2 regions of the Kingella potus genome follow, and region 2 is predicted to be linked to the other one. Evidence: riboswitches for the same ligand, from Rfam matches in the RefSeq annotation. Region 2 holds a riboswitch; the other holds the start of a gene.

Region 1 (5,850 bases), 130 kb from region 2:
TGAGCGGGTGTGTGCGGAGCCATACGCCCACGTTATGCATGGCTGCGGTTTGTTAATCTTCATCATGGGGAAATAAATTATATTTGGCAGAAATAAGCAAACAAATTAAAGAAATAAAAGCAGCAGTCAAAAATATAATAAAAATAACCTTACCAAAATAAACATTGAATTTATCTTTTTTTAACCTGGTGATAAAAAAATCTTCATTTTTAATAAAGCGATATATAACATATTTGTCTTTTTCTATAAAGTCCCCGCTGATTAGTATCCCTCTAACATCCCGTTTGGAATATGTGGCAGTCTCAAAAATTTTAACATTTCTTCCAATTAACGTCTTGTTATAGAAATTTTTATTACACGGGGCATTAATACTCACATTTTCCGTCTCTTCCGATGCACATGATGCCGAATAGTTTATTCCGTTAAAATTAAATGACAATCTGTCAGTAACATAACGGCCGCCTTCTTCAACTACATATTCTATATTATCTGGTACTGCCCATTCTTTAAGTAATAAATTTCTTTCCCTACTAAGAAAATAAAATACCATAGAATGGAAGAAAAACACAACAAAAACAAATCCAAAAAGAATAAACTCGGTATTTCTAATAGAATGAATAAGATTTTTGTAGGATTTATAGAACATTTTATTTTAACCTAAATCAAAAATAAAATTATTGAATTTCTTTTATGTTTCCAGATTATTTTTTATTAAAATATTGTGTCGGATAAGCCCGCAATCAGTCAGACTGGCTTTGCCCCGCTTGTCCGTGGCTGCCTCTGATTTTTTCCATGAAGGCGGCTCTCTTTTGCTGCCGCGCTGGTGTGTTTTGCGGAGCAGGCCGTCTGAAAGTGTGGCGGGCTGTGTTTTCAGACGGCCTCTTCCTGTCCGTTAAGCTGTTTGAGCAGTTTGTCGGCTTTGTCGGGGTCTTCGTTACGCAGGATGCGCAGGATGTCTTGTTCGAGGCGGTCGATGCTGCTGTGGATGACGATGTCTTTGACGGCGAGGATGTTGTTGGTGTTCATGGAGAAGCTGCGCAGCCCCATGCCGAGCAGCAGGCGGGTGTAGAGGGTGTCGCCGGCCATTTCGCCGCAGAGGGAGACGGGTTTGTTCATGCGGTGGGCGGTGCGCAGGATGTGGGCGAGCAGGCGCAGGACGGCGGGATGGGCCGGCTGGTAGAGGTAGCTGACGGCATCGTCGCCTCGGTCGACGGAGAGGGTGTATTGGATGAGGTCGTTGGTGCCGATGGAGATGAAGTCGGTGTGTTTGAGCAGGCTGGATACGGTCAGGGCGGCGGAGGGGATTTCGATCATGCAGCCGGTCTGCACCGTGCCGGCGGTTTCGTCGCGTTCGGCAAGCTGGCGGCGGGCGGTGTCGAGGTGGACGCGGCATTGTTTGAGTTCGTCTACGGAGGTAATCATCGGCCACATGATTTTGACGGGGCCGTGGGCGGCGGCGCGGAGGATGGCGCGCATCTGGGTGCGGAACATGACGGGTTCGGCCAGGCACAGGCGGATGCCGGTGAGGCCGAGGGCGGGGTTGAGGCTGCCGTTGGGGCTGCCGTTTTGGCCGAACCAGCGGGGATTTTTGTCTACGCCGAGGTCTACGGTGCGGATGGTGAGGGGCTTGCCTTTGAGTTTGCGGACGAGGGCGGAGTAGACGGCGTATTGTTCTTCTTCGTCGGGCAGGGTGTCGCGGTTGAGGTAGAGGTATTCGCTGCGGAACAGGCCGACTCCGTCGCCGCCGAGGGCGTGCAGGGCTTTGATGTCGTCGGCTGTTTCGATGTTGGCGGAGAGTTCGATTTGGATGCCGTCGGCTGTGGTGGCGGCGGTGTTTTTGAGTTTGCCCAGTTCGCGCTGTTTGCTTTTGTAGGCGCGCAGGCGGCGGCGGTATTCGGCGGTTACGACATCGTCGGGGTTGATGATGAGGATGCCGTTGATGCCGTCGACGATGACCCATTCGTGTTCGCTGATGAGGCGGCGGGCGTTGGAGAGGCCGATAACGGAGGGGATGTCGAGGCTGCGGCCGAGGATGGCGGTGTGGCTGGTGGGGCCGCCCGCGTCGGTTACGAAGGCGGTTACGCGCTGTTCTTTGAATTGGACGGTGTCGGCGGGGGAGAGGTCGTTGGCGATGAGGATGGTGTCGTCCAGGAGGTTGGCATCGAGGTTGAGCTCGTTGCCGGTGCCGATGAGGTTGTTGTGGATGCGTTCGGCCACTTGCAGCATGTCTTGTTTGCGCTGGCGCAGGTATTCGTCTTCCATTGCGTCAAACTGTGCGCCGAGGCGGTCGGTTTGGATTTTCAACGCCCATTCGGCGTTAATCTGCTGCTCTGCGATGATGTCGGCCGGTTCGCGCGACAGGGTTACGTCGGAGAGCAGCATCAGGTGCAGGGAGATGAACGCGCCCAGTTCGGTGGGGGCGTTTTCGGGGATCGCGCTGCGGATTTGTTCGAGCTGGCGGCGGGTGGTTTTCACGGCACTGTCGAAACGGGCGGTTTCGGCGGCCACTTCGTTGTCTGATAAGGCGTATTGCGGCACTTCTTCGCGTCCGCGTACGACCAGGTGGGCGCGGCCGATGGCGATGCCTTTGCCTGCGGCCACTCCGTGCAGCACGATACCCATTTTATTCTCCTTCGCCGAAACGGTTGCCGATGAGTGCCGCGAGTGCCTGCATGGCTGCGGCTTCGTCTTCGCCTTCGGTTTCGAGGGTAACGGTGCTGCCTTTGGCGGCGGCGAGCATCATCAGCCCCATGATGCTTTTGCCGTTGACGCGCTGGCCGTTGCGCGTTACCCATACTTCGCTTTTGAAGGGGGAGGCCGTCTGAACGAATTTGCTGGACGCGCGGGCGTGCAGGCCGAGTTTGTTGATGATTTCGATGTCTTGTTTCTGCATGGTTTCAGCTTTCTGCTTCGGGCGGGCGGGTGATGGCGATGATGCCGTTGAGGGCGGCAAGGCGCACCGACTCGGTGAATTGCTCCAGATTGTCGGCAGAGCCGCAGTATTGCACGGCTTTAATCAGCATCGGCGCGTTCAGGCCGGTGAGCATGGCCACTTGCTGCGGCACGACGAGTTTGCGGGCGGCGTTGCACGGCGTTGCTCCGAAAATGTCGGTCAGCACCAGCACGCCGTGCGGTGCGCCGAGGCTGCCGATCATTTGGCAGGTGCGGCGGATGATGCTTTCGTGGTCTTCCGTACGCTCCACGCCGAGAATGCGCACGCATTCGGGAATTTCGGAAAAAAAATGGTCTGCCAGCTGCGCATAGGCTTTGCCGAGGGTTTCGTGGGTAACGATGATGATGCCGATCATAGTGTGTTCCTGCTGCCGTTTTTTGTTTTCAGACGGCCTTTTGATGTTGTGGGAGGCGGCATTATATGTGAAACGCGGCAGGGCGGCACATCCCGCCTTGATGCCCGCCGCCGCAGAAAAAACCGGCAAACGCTGTGCCGCGTGCGGGGGCGGGCTGCGGAAGAGACAGGCCGTCTGAAAAGCCGTCGGCCCGCGTGCGGCCTTATAGCCTGCGGCAATGGCGGTTTTTGCCAAAAGCCGTTACTTTGTGTAAACTGCGCCGCATTCTTGTCGGAGTGTCCTGCAAAAGGGCTGAGACCGCAAACGCGGAATCCGTTGAACCTGTCGGGGTCATGCCTGCGTAGGGATCAAGTGTCAAACACCTTCTGCGGCACTTCTCCGTTTTCCTTCCGTCTTTCCCGCCCCGTTCCCCAAAGCAATCTGCAAAGGATTTTTTCATGTCGGGCAAACCCCTTTCCGCTTCTTCCGCCGCGCTGATCTGGTTCGGCGCGTCGGTATCCGTTACCGAAATCGCCGCCGGCACCCTGTTCGCCCCTTTGGGTTGGGAGCGCGGGATGCTGGCGCAGATTCTCGGCCACCTGATCGGCGGCGTGCTGTTTTTCGCGGCGGCGTATATCGGCGCGGTTACGGGCAAAAGCTCGATGGAGAGCGTGCGCCTGTCGTTCGGGCGGCGCGGCTCGGTCTTGTTTTCGGCGGCCAACGTCTTGCAGCTTATCGGCTGGACGGCGGTAATGGTGTACTACGGCGCAACGGTCAGCGCGGCTTTGGGCCGGGAGCTGTTGCAGGCGGATTCGTATCTGCTTTGGGCTTTGGCGATTGGTGCGCTGATTGTGGTGTGGCTGCTGTCGGGCGCGCGGGAAACAGGCCGTCTGAAAGTGGCGGTGGTGTCGGCGATGCTGCTGGTGATGCTGTGGCTGAGCTGGAAAGTGTTCGGCGCAACGCCTGCCGCCGCCGCCGCGCCTGCCGGAGAAATGAGCTTCGGCACGGCGGTGGAACTGTCGGCGGCGATGCCGCTGTCGTGGCTGCCGCTGGCGGCGGACTACACGCGCAATTCGCAACGCCCTGTGGCCGCTTCGGCCGCTTCGGCGGTGTCGTACACGCTGACAAGCTGCTGGATGTACGCGCTCGGTCTGGCGGCCGCGCTGTTTACCGGCCAGAGCGACGCGGCGGCGATTCTGCTCGGCGCGGGGCTGGTAACGGCGGGCGTGTTTGTGGTGGTGGTGTCCACCGTTACCACCGCGTTTCTCGACACCTATTCCGCCGGCGTGAGCGCGAACAACATCTGGCGCGGCTTTGCCGAAATTCCCGTGGCCGTGGCCGTTACGCTGCTGGGTACGGCTTTGGCGGTGTTCCTCACCATGAGCGAATACGAAGGCTTTCTGCTGCTGATTGCGTCGGTGTTCGCGCCGATGGCGGCGGTGCTGATTACCGACTTTTTCGTGATGAAACGCCGCGACACCAGCCTCGATTTCGACTGGGCGGGGCTGGCGGTGTGGCTGGCCGGCTTCGTGCTGTACCGCTACCTGCTGGCCGCAGAATGGGAAAGCGGCATCGGCCTGACCGCGCCCGTGATGGCGGCGGTGGCGGCTCTGACCGTGGCCGTACGCCTGCTGACCCGCCGCCAAACGCAGTAAGCCGAACAATCACGCGGAGCGGGTTCGCAATCCGCGCTTCGGGCAGCCGCAGGCCGTCTGAAAACGCCTGCAACGCCCGCCGTATTCCCTCCAACCCACCCCAAGAAAGCCAATCATGACGCAAAACATCGCCATCGTCGGCGGCGGGCTGTCCGGCCGCCTCACCGCCATGCAGCTTGCCGAACGCGGCTGCGCCGTTACCCTGTTTGAAAAAGGCGCGCGCGACGGCGCGGATTCCGCCGCCTATGTCGCCGCCGCCATGCTCGCGCCCGCCGCCGAAGCCGCCGATGCCACGCCCGAAGCCGTGTTGCTCGGCGAAAAAAGCATCGCGCTTTGGCGCGGCATCGCGTCCCGCCTGGACACCCCCGTCATGATGCAGGAAAACGGCAGCCTGATTGTGTGGCACACGCAGGACAAGCCCCTGGCCGTACAGTTCGGGCAGCGGCTCGAACGCGCGGGCGCGCAAAGCGTGCATTGGCACGCCGCCGACATCGCCGCACACGAACCGCAGCTTGCGGGGCGTTTTTCAGACGGCCTCTACCTGCCCGCCGAAGGCCAGCTCGACAACCGACAGATGTTGAACGCCCTTGCCGGCCGGCTCGACACCCTCGGCGTGCAAACCCTGTGGCACACCGAAGCCGATCCCGCACACCTCGCGGGGAAATACGGCTGGGTAATCGACTGCCGGGGCTACGGCGCAAAAGACGCTTGGAACAAAAGGCCGTCGGCAAACTCCGAAAATCAGGGCAGCCGCCTGCGCGGCGTGCGCGGCGAAGTCGTGCGCGTGTATGCCCCCGAAGTGGAGCTGCGCCGCCCCGTGCGCCTGCTGCACCCGCGCTACCCGCTCTACATCGCCCCGAAAGAAAACCACCTGTTTGTCATCGGCGCGACCCAAATCGAAAGCGAAA
Region 2 (5,850 bases):
TTCCCGCAATTGCAATCGCTGCGCATCCGTGCCGACACGCAAAACGCGCTGCTGTACAGCGAAAATCTGTCTGCCGCCGCCGATGCGCCGCCGTCCGAACCGCTGTTTGCCGCCGCGCCTCTTTCGGACTGCCGCTTCTTCGCCGCCGCCAACGGCGAAATCCTCCACATCCGCCCGCTGCTGCCCGAAGATGCCGAAGCCTTGCAGCGTTTTGTCCGCAGCATGGACGAAGCCGACCGCAAAACCCGTTTTATGAGTGCGGTGAAAGAACTGCCGCCCGCCCGCCTTGCCCGTTTTACCCTGATCGATTACGCCCGTGACTACGCCCTTGCGGCATGGCGCGGCAGCGGCGAAATCGCAGCTTGGGCGCAATACGCCAGCCTGCGGTTTCCCGATGCCTGCGAATTCGGTATTGCCGTGGCAGCCGACATGAAAGGGCAGGGGCTGGCTGCCTGCCTGATGCGGCAGCTGATACGTCGGGCGGGCAGACAGGGTTACGGCACCGTCTGCGCCGAAATCCTCTCCGAAAATACCGCCATGACCGCCTTGGCGGCCAAGCTCGGCTTCAAAATATCCCCTTCGCCCGACGATGCGCGGCTGCTCGCCGCCCGCCTTGTCCTGCAACGCGAAAAACACCGGAAAAACCGCCTGCCGGGCAACAAACGCTTGCGTGCCGCCGGCAAAACAGTCTAAAATCCGCGCCTTTGCATATCCGGCAGACTTTGTGTCTCTACAATTAAGGAAAATAAATATGGTAGTTATCCGTTTGGCCCGAGGCGGCTCGAAAAAACGTCCCTTTTACAGCGTAGTCGTAACCGACAGCCGCAACCGCCGCGACGGCCGCTTCATCGAGCGTGTTGGCTTCTACAACCCCGTTGCCAACGACAAACAGGAACGCGTCCGCCTGAACGGCGAACGTCTGAACCACTGGGTCGGACAAGGCGCGCAGGTCAGCGATGCCGTTACCAAACTGATCAAAGAACAGCAGGCCGCCGCTTAATCCATGGCGCAGGAAACGCAGTGGGTGCCCATGGGCTACATCAAAGGCGCGTTCGGCATCAAAGGCTGGGTAAAAGTCGCCGCCGATACCGAATACGCCGACAGCCTGCTGGATTACCCCGAATGGCGTTTGATCAAAGACGGTAAAACCGTTTCCGCCGTTTTGGAAGCCGGCAAAGTAAGCGGCGGAGATCTCCAAGTAAAATTCCAAAACACCGACGACCGCAATGCCGCGCACCTGCTGCGCGGCTATACTGTTGAAATCAACCGTAGCGATTTTGGGGAAACGGAAGAAGGCGAATACTACTGGGCGGATTTGGTCGGCATGGCCGTCGCCACGCCTGACGGGGAAATTCTCGGTACGGTCAGCGGCCTGATGGAAACCGGTGCGCATGATATTTTGGTCGTGAAGCACAAAGACGGACAAACCCTGATCCCGTTTGTCGAGCAGTTTGTCGGCGAAATCAATCGGGATACCCGCACCATTACCGCCGACTGGGCTGCGGACTACTGAATGAAAATCCAAGCAGTTACCCTGTTTCCCGAAATGTTCGACAGCATTACCGGCTACGGTGTAACCGGACGGGCATTCAAACAGGGTATATGGCGGTTTGAGGCAGTGAATCCGCGCCGCTTTGCCGACAACCGGCTGGGCTATATCGACGACCGGCCTTTCGGCGGCGGGCCGGGCATGATTATGATGGCCCCGCCGCTTTATGCCGCCATCCAAGCAGCGCAGGCGCAAACAGAAAGCGGCAAGGGCAGGGTGGTTTACCTCAGCCCGCAGGGAATACCGATGAGCCACGGCAAGGCGGCGGAACTCGCGGCTCTGCCCGATCTTATTTTGCTGTGCGGACGTTACGAAGGCATAGACGAACGCCTGCTGCAATGCGGTGTGGACGAAGAAATCGGCATTGGCGATTTCGTCGTTTCCGGCGGGGAACTGCCCGCAATGATGCTGATGGACGCGGTATTGCGGCTGGTTCCAGGCGTATTGGGCGACATACAGTCCGCCGAGCAGGACTCGTTTTCAGACGGCCTCTTGGATTGTCCGCACTATACGCGCCCGACAGAATTTCAGGGCATGGCTGTTCCGGCGGTTTTACGCTCGGGCAACCACGGCCTGATTGCCGAGTGGCGGTTGGAACAATCGCTGCGACGCACTTTGGCGCGCCGGCCGGATTTGCTGGCACGGCGCAGTTTGATCCCACAGGAAGCCCGCCTCTTGCGGAAAATCGAGCAAGAGCAACGGGTCATCCCATTAGACTCAGGAAATAAACAATGAACCTCATCCAGCAACTGGAACAAGAAGAAATCGCCCGCTTGGGCAAACAAATCCCCGAATTCGCGCCGGGCGACACCGTAGTCGTCCATGTGCGCGTGGTCGAAGGCACACGCAGCCGTTTGCAGGCTTACGAAGGTGTGGTTATCGCCCGCCGCAACCGTGGGCTGAACAGCAACTTCATCGTCCGCAAAATTTCCAGCGGCGAAGGCGTGGAACGTACTTTCCAGCTTTATTCTCCGGCCGTGGAAAAAATCGAAGTAAAACGCCGTGGCGATGTCCGCCGTGCCAAACTGTACTATCTGCGCGGCCTGACCGGCAAAGCGGCGCGTATCAAAGAAAAACTGCCCGCCCGCAAATCATAAGCCCGATTGTTCCGATAAAACCTGCCGTTTCTGCGGCAGGTTTTTTACCGTATGCAACGATAAAAAACGGATTTTTCTGCTTTTGGCAGCAAAGGCCGTCTGAAAATAAGTGGAGCAAATATAGAAAAGATGTAAGACAGCAGGCTGCCGACAGTACGGCAAGGAGCAGAAATGCCGCAGATTTTTTCTTTTGGCTCATATACTTTCAGACGGCCACGCCAAAGCCCGCTTGCCCCGCCGTGTCGAATTGTGTTTTAATCGGCGGCACGAAACAGGGGTGCTGCGCTACGGTATGCAGAGCGCGGCTGAGAATCACCCTTATACCCGATCAGGATAATACCTGCGTGGGGAGTTTTCAGCACGGATACTTTTTCAGACGGCCTCGTGCCGCAGAATGTGCCGGAGGCCGTCTGAAAGCCAAACCGCTCCTGTTTCCTTGTTTGCAACGAGAAACAGGAGTTTTTTTATGGTACGCAAATCAGACGGCCGCGAAGCCGCGCAACTGGATGAACTGAGCCGCGACATCGGCATCCGCTTCCAATATCCCAATTCCGACAAAATCTATCTGACCGGCAGCCGCGCCGACATACGCGTGCCGCTGCGCGAAATCCGCCAAGACGACACCGTTACCGGCAAAGGCCGCGAGCCCAATCCGCCGATTCCCGTGTACGACACCAGCGGCGTGTACGGCGACCCGGATGCGCCTGTCGATTTGAAACAAGGCCTGCCGCACATCCGCAGCGCGTGGCTGGACGAGCGCGGCGACACCGAAATTCTGGCCGGCCTGTCGAGCGAATACGGCCGCGAACGCGCCCACGACCCCGCCACCGCCCATCTGCGTTTCAACCAGATTACCCGCCCGCGCCGCGCCAAAGCGGGCAGAAACGTCAGCCAGATGCACTATGCCCGCCAAGGCATCATCACGCCGGAAATGGAATTTGTGGCGATACGCGAGCGCATGAAGATGGACGAGGTTTTCAGACGGCCCGAATACGCCAAAATCATCAAACAGCACGCGGGCGAACATTTCGGCGCAAACCTGCCCCTGCACCCCGACCAGATCACGCCCGAATTTGTGCGCCGCGAAATCGCCGCCGGCCGCGCCATCATTCCCGCCAACATCAACCACCCCGAACTCGAACCGATGATTATCGGCCGCAATTTCCGCGTCAAAATCAACGGCAATCTGGGCAACTCGGCGGTAACGTCCAGCCTGACCGAAGAAGTGGAAAAAATGGTGTGGTCGCTGCGCTGGGGCGCGGACACGATTATGGATTTGTCCACCGGCGCACACATCCACGAAACGCGCGAATGGATTATCCGCAACGCGCCCGTGCCCATCGGCACCGTGCCCATTTATCAGGCGCTGGAAAAAACCGGCGGTATAGCCGAAGACCTCACTTGGGAACTGTTCCGCGACACGCTCATCGAGCAGGCCGAACAGGGCGTGGACTATTTCACCATCCACGCGGGCGTGCTGCTGCGCTATGTGCCGCTGACCGCCGGACGCATCACCGGCATCGTGTCGCGCGGCGGCTCGATTATGGCCAAATGGTGTCTGGCGCACCATCAGGAAAACTTCCTCTACACCCATTTCGACGAAATCTGCGAAATCATGAAAGCCTACGACGTGTCGTTCAGCCTCGGCGACGGCCTGCGCCCGGGCTGCATTGCCGATGCCAACGATGCCGCCCAGTTCGGCGAACTGCACACGCTGGGCGGGCTGACCGCCAAAGCATGGAAGCACGACGTGCAGGTGATGATTGAAGGCCCCGGCCATGTGCCGCTGCAACGGGTGAAGCAGAACATGACCGAAGAGCTGCAACACTGTTTTGAAGCACCGTTTTACACGCTCGGCCCGCTGGTTACCGACATCGCCCCCGGCTACGACCACATCACCTCGGGCATAGGCGCGGCCAATATCGGCTGGTACGGCACGGCCATGCTCTGCTACGTTACCCCCAAAGAACACTTGGGACTGCCCGACAAAGAAGACGTGCGCACCGGCATCATCACCTACAAGCTCGCCGCCCACGCCGCCGATTTGGCCAAAGGCTGGCCGGGCGCGCAGCTCCGCGACAACGCCTTGTCCAAAGCCCGCTTCGAATTCCGCTGGCGCGACCAGTTCCGCCTCGGCCTCGACCCCGAACGCGCCGAAAGTTACCACGACCAGACCCTGCCGGCCGAAGGCGCGAAAGTGGCGCATTTCTGCTCGATGTGCGGCCCCAAATTCTGCTCGATGAAAATCACGCAGGAAGTGCGCGACTATGCCGCCGCACAAAAAGGCATGGAAGAAAAAGCCATCGAATTTATGAAAAAAGGCGCGGAAATATACAGCTAGGCCGCCCAAACGCTGCGGCGGCACAAGGCAGGCCGTCTGAAAACCGGCCTGCTTCGGCAAAGATGCAGGGTTTTGTGCAAATCGTCCGTGCAAAAAACCGCCGCCGCGCAGTCCGACAGGCGGCAAACGTGCGGCGTAAGGCAGGCCGTCTGAAAGATACAGGCCGTCTGAAAAAAGATTTCCGTCTGCGCGGACACGGTGTTTTGCCGCGATTCCGCATCCCGTCTGTTCAGGTGCGGACGGGTGGCGGAACAAAATAAATACCAGGCCGCAGTTGAACAGGCAGCAGCAAAGCGCAGTAGGTTTTTTATTTTGTTCCGCGATATGTCATGCCGGACGTTTGACGGCATTTTGGCTGCTCGGGCAGGCTTGTGCCGTTTGCCGCCGTCCTTTCCATTCCTTTGCGCTGCCTTTACAATAAGCCCCTTTGTCCACAACGGCGCAACCTGAAATCATGACCCCGCAAATCGGTATCGACCTGGGTACCACCAACAGTCTCGCTGCCCAGTTTCTCGACGGCAAAACCCGCCTGATTCCCAACCGCCTCGGCCATTTTCTGACACCTTCCGTCGTCAGTGCCGACGATGCCGGCAATATTCTGGTCGGCCTCGCCGCCCGCGAGCGTTTGCGTACCGCGCCGCAGTCCACCGCTTCGGCGTTCAAACGCTTTATGGGTACAGAAAAAACCTTCCGCATCGGCGGCAAAAATTTCCGTGCCGAAGAATTGTCCGCGCTGGTACTCAAACAGATTAAAGAGGATGCGGAGGCCTTTTTGGGCGAAGCCGTGCGCGACATCGTGCTGACCGTGCCCGCCTATTTCAACGCCATCCAGCGGCAGGCCACGCGCAATGCCGCGCAAATGG

Evidence for each region. Region 2 has a riboswitch for thiamine pyrophosphate ahead of thiC (phosphomethylpyrimidine synthase ThiC). Riboswitches for the same ligand answer to the same signal wherever they lie in the genome.
Region 1: another riboswitch for thiamine pyrophosphate. It lies ahead of cytX (putative hydroxymethylpyrimidine transporter CytX); the one in region 2 lies ahead of thiC (phosphomethylpyrimidine synthase ThiC).

What each region holds. Positions count from the first base shown of each region.
Region 1 is NZ_UGJJ01000001.1:1,137,187-1,143,036, forward strand. Features, by position in the region: gene DYE40_RS05215 (hypothetical protein) at 1-40, opposite strand, end outside; gene DYE40_RS05220 (hypothetical protein) at 53-646, opposite strand; gene ptsP (phosphoenolpyruvate--protein phosphotransferase) at 871-2,622, opposite strand; gene DYE40_RS05230 (HPr family phosphocarrier protein) at 2,624-2,893, opposite strand; gene DYE40_RS13355 (PTS sugar transporter subunit IIA) at 2,898-3,308, opposite strand; TPP riboswitch at 3,570-3,672, shown strand; gene cytX (putative hydroxymethylpyrimidine transporter CytX) at 3,746-4,942, shown strand; gene DYE40_RS05245 (FAD-dependent oxidoreductase) at 5,058-5,850, shown strand, end outside.
Region 2 is NZ_UGJJ01000001.1:1,263,766-1,269,615, forward strand. Features, by position in the region: gene DYE40_RS05860 (bifunctional acetate--CoA ligase family protein/GNAT family N-acetyltransferase) at 1-693, shown strand, start outside; gene rpsP (30S ribosomal protein S16) at 752-1,000, shown strand; gene rimM (ribosome maturation factor RimM) at 1,004-1,513, shown strand; gene trmD (tRNA (guanosine(37)-N1)-methyltransferase TrmD) at 1,514-2,284, shown strand; gene rplS (50S ribosomal protein L19) at 2,281-2,646, shown strand; TPP riboswitch at 2,910-3,014, shown strand; gene thiC (phosphomethylpyrimidine synthase ThiC) at 3,113-4,987, shown strand; gene DYE40_RS05890 (molecular chaperone HscC) at 5,442-5,850, shown strand, end outside.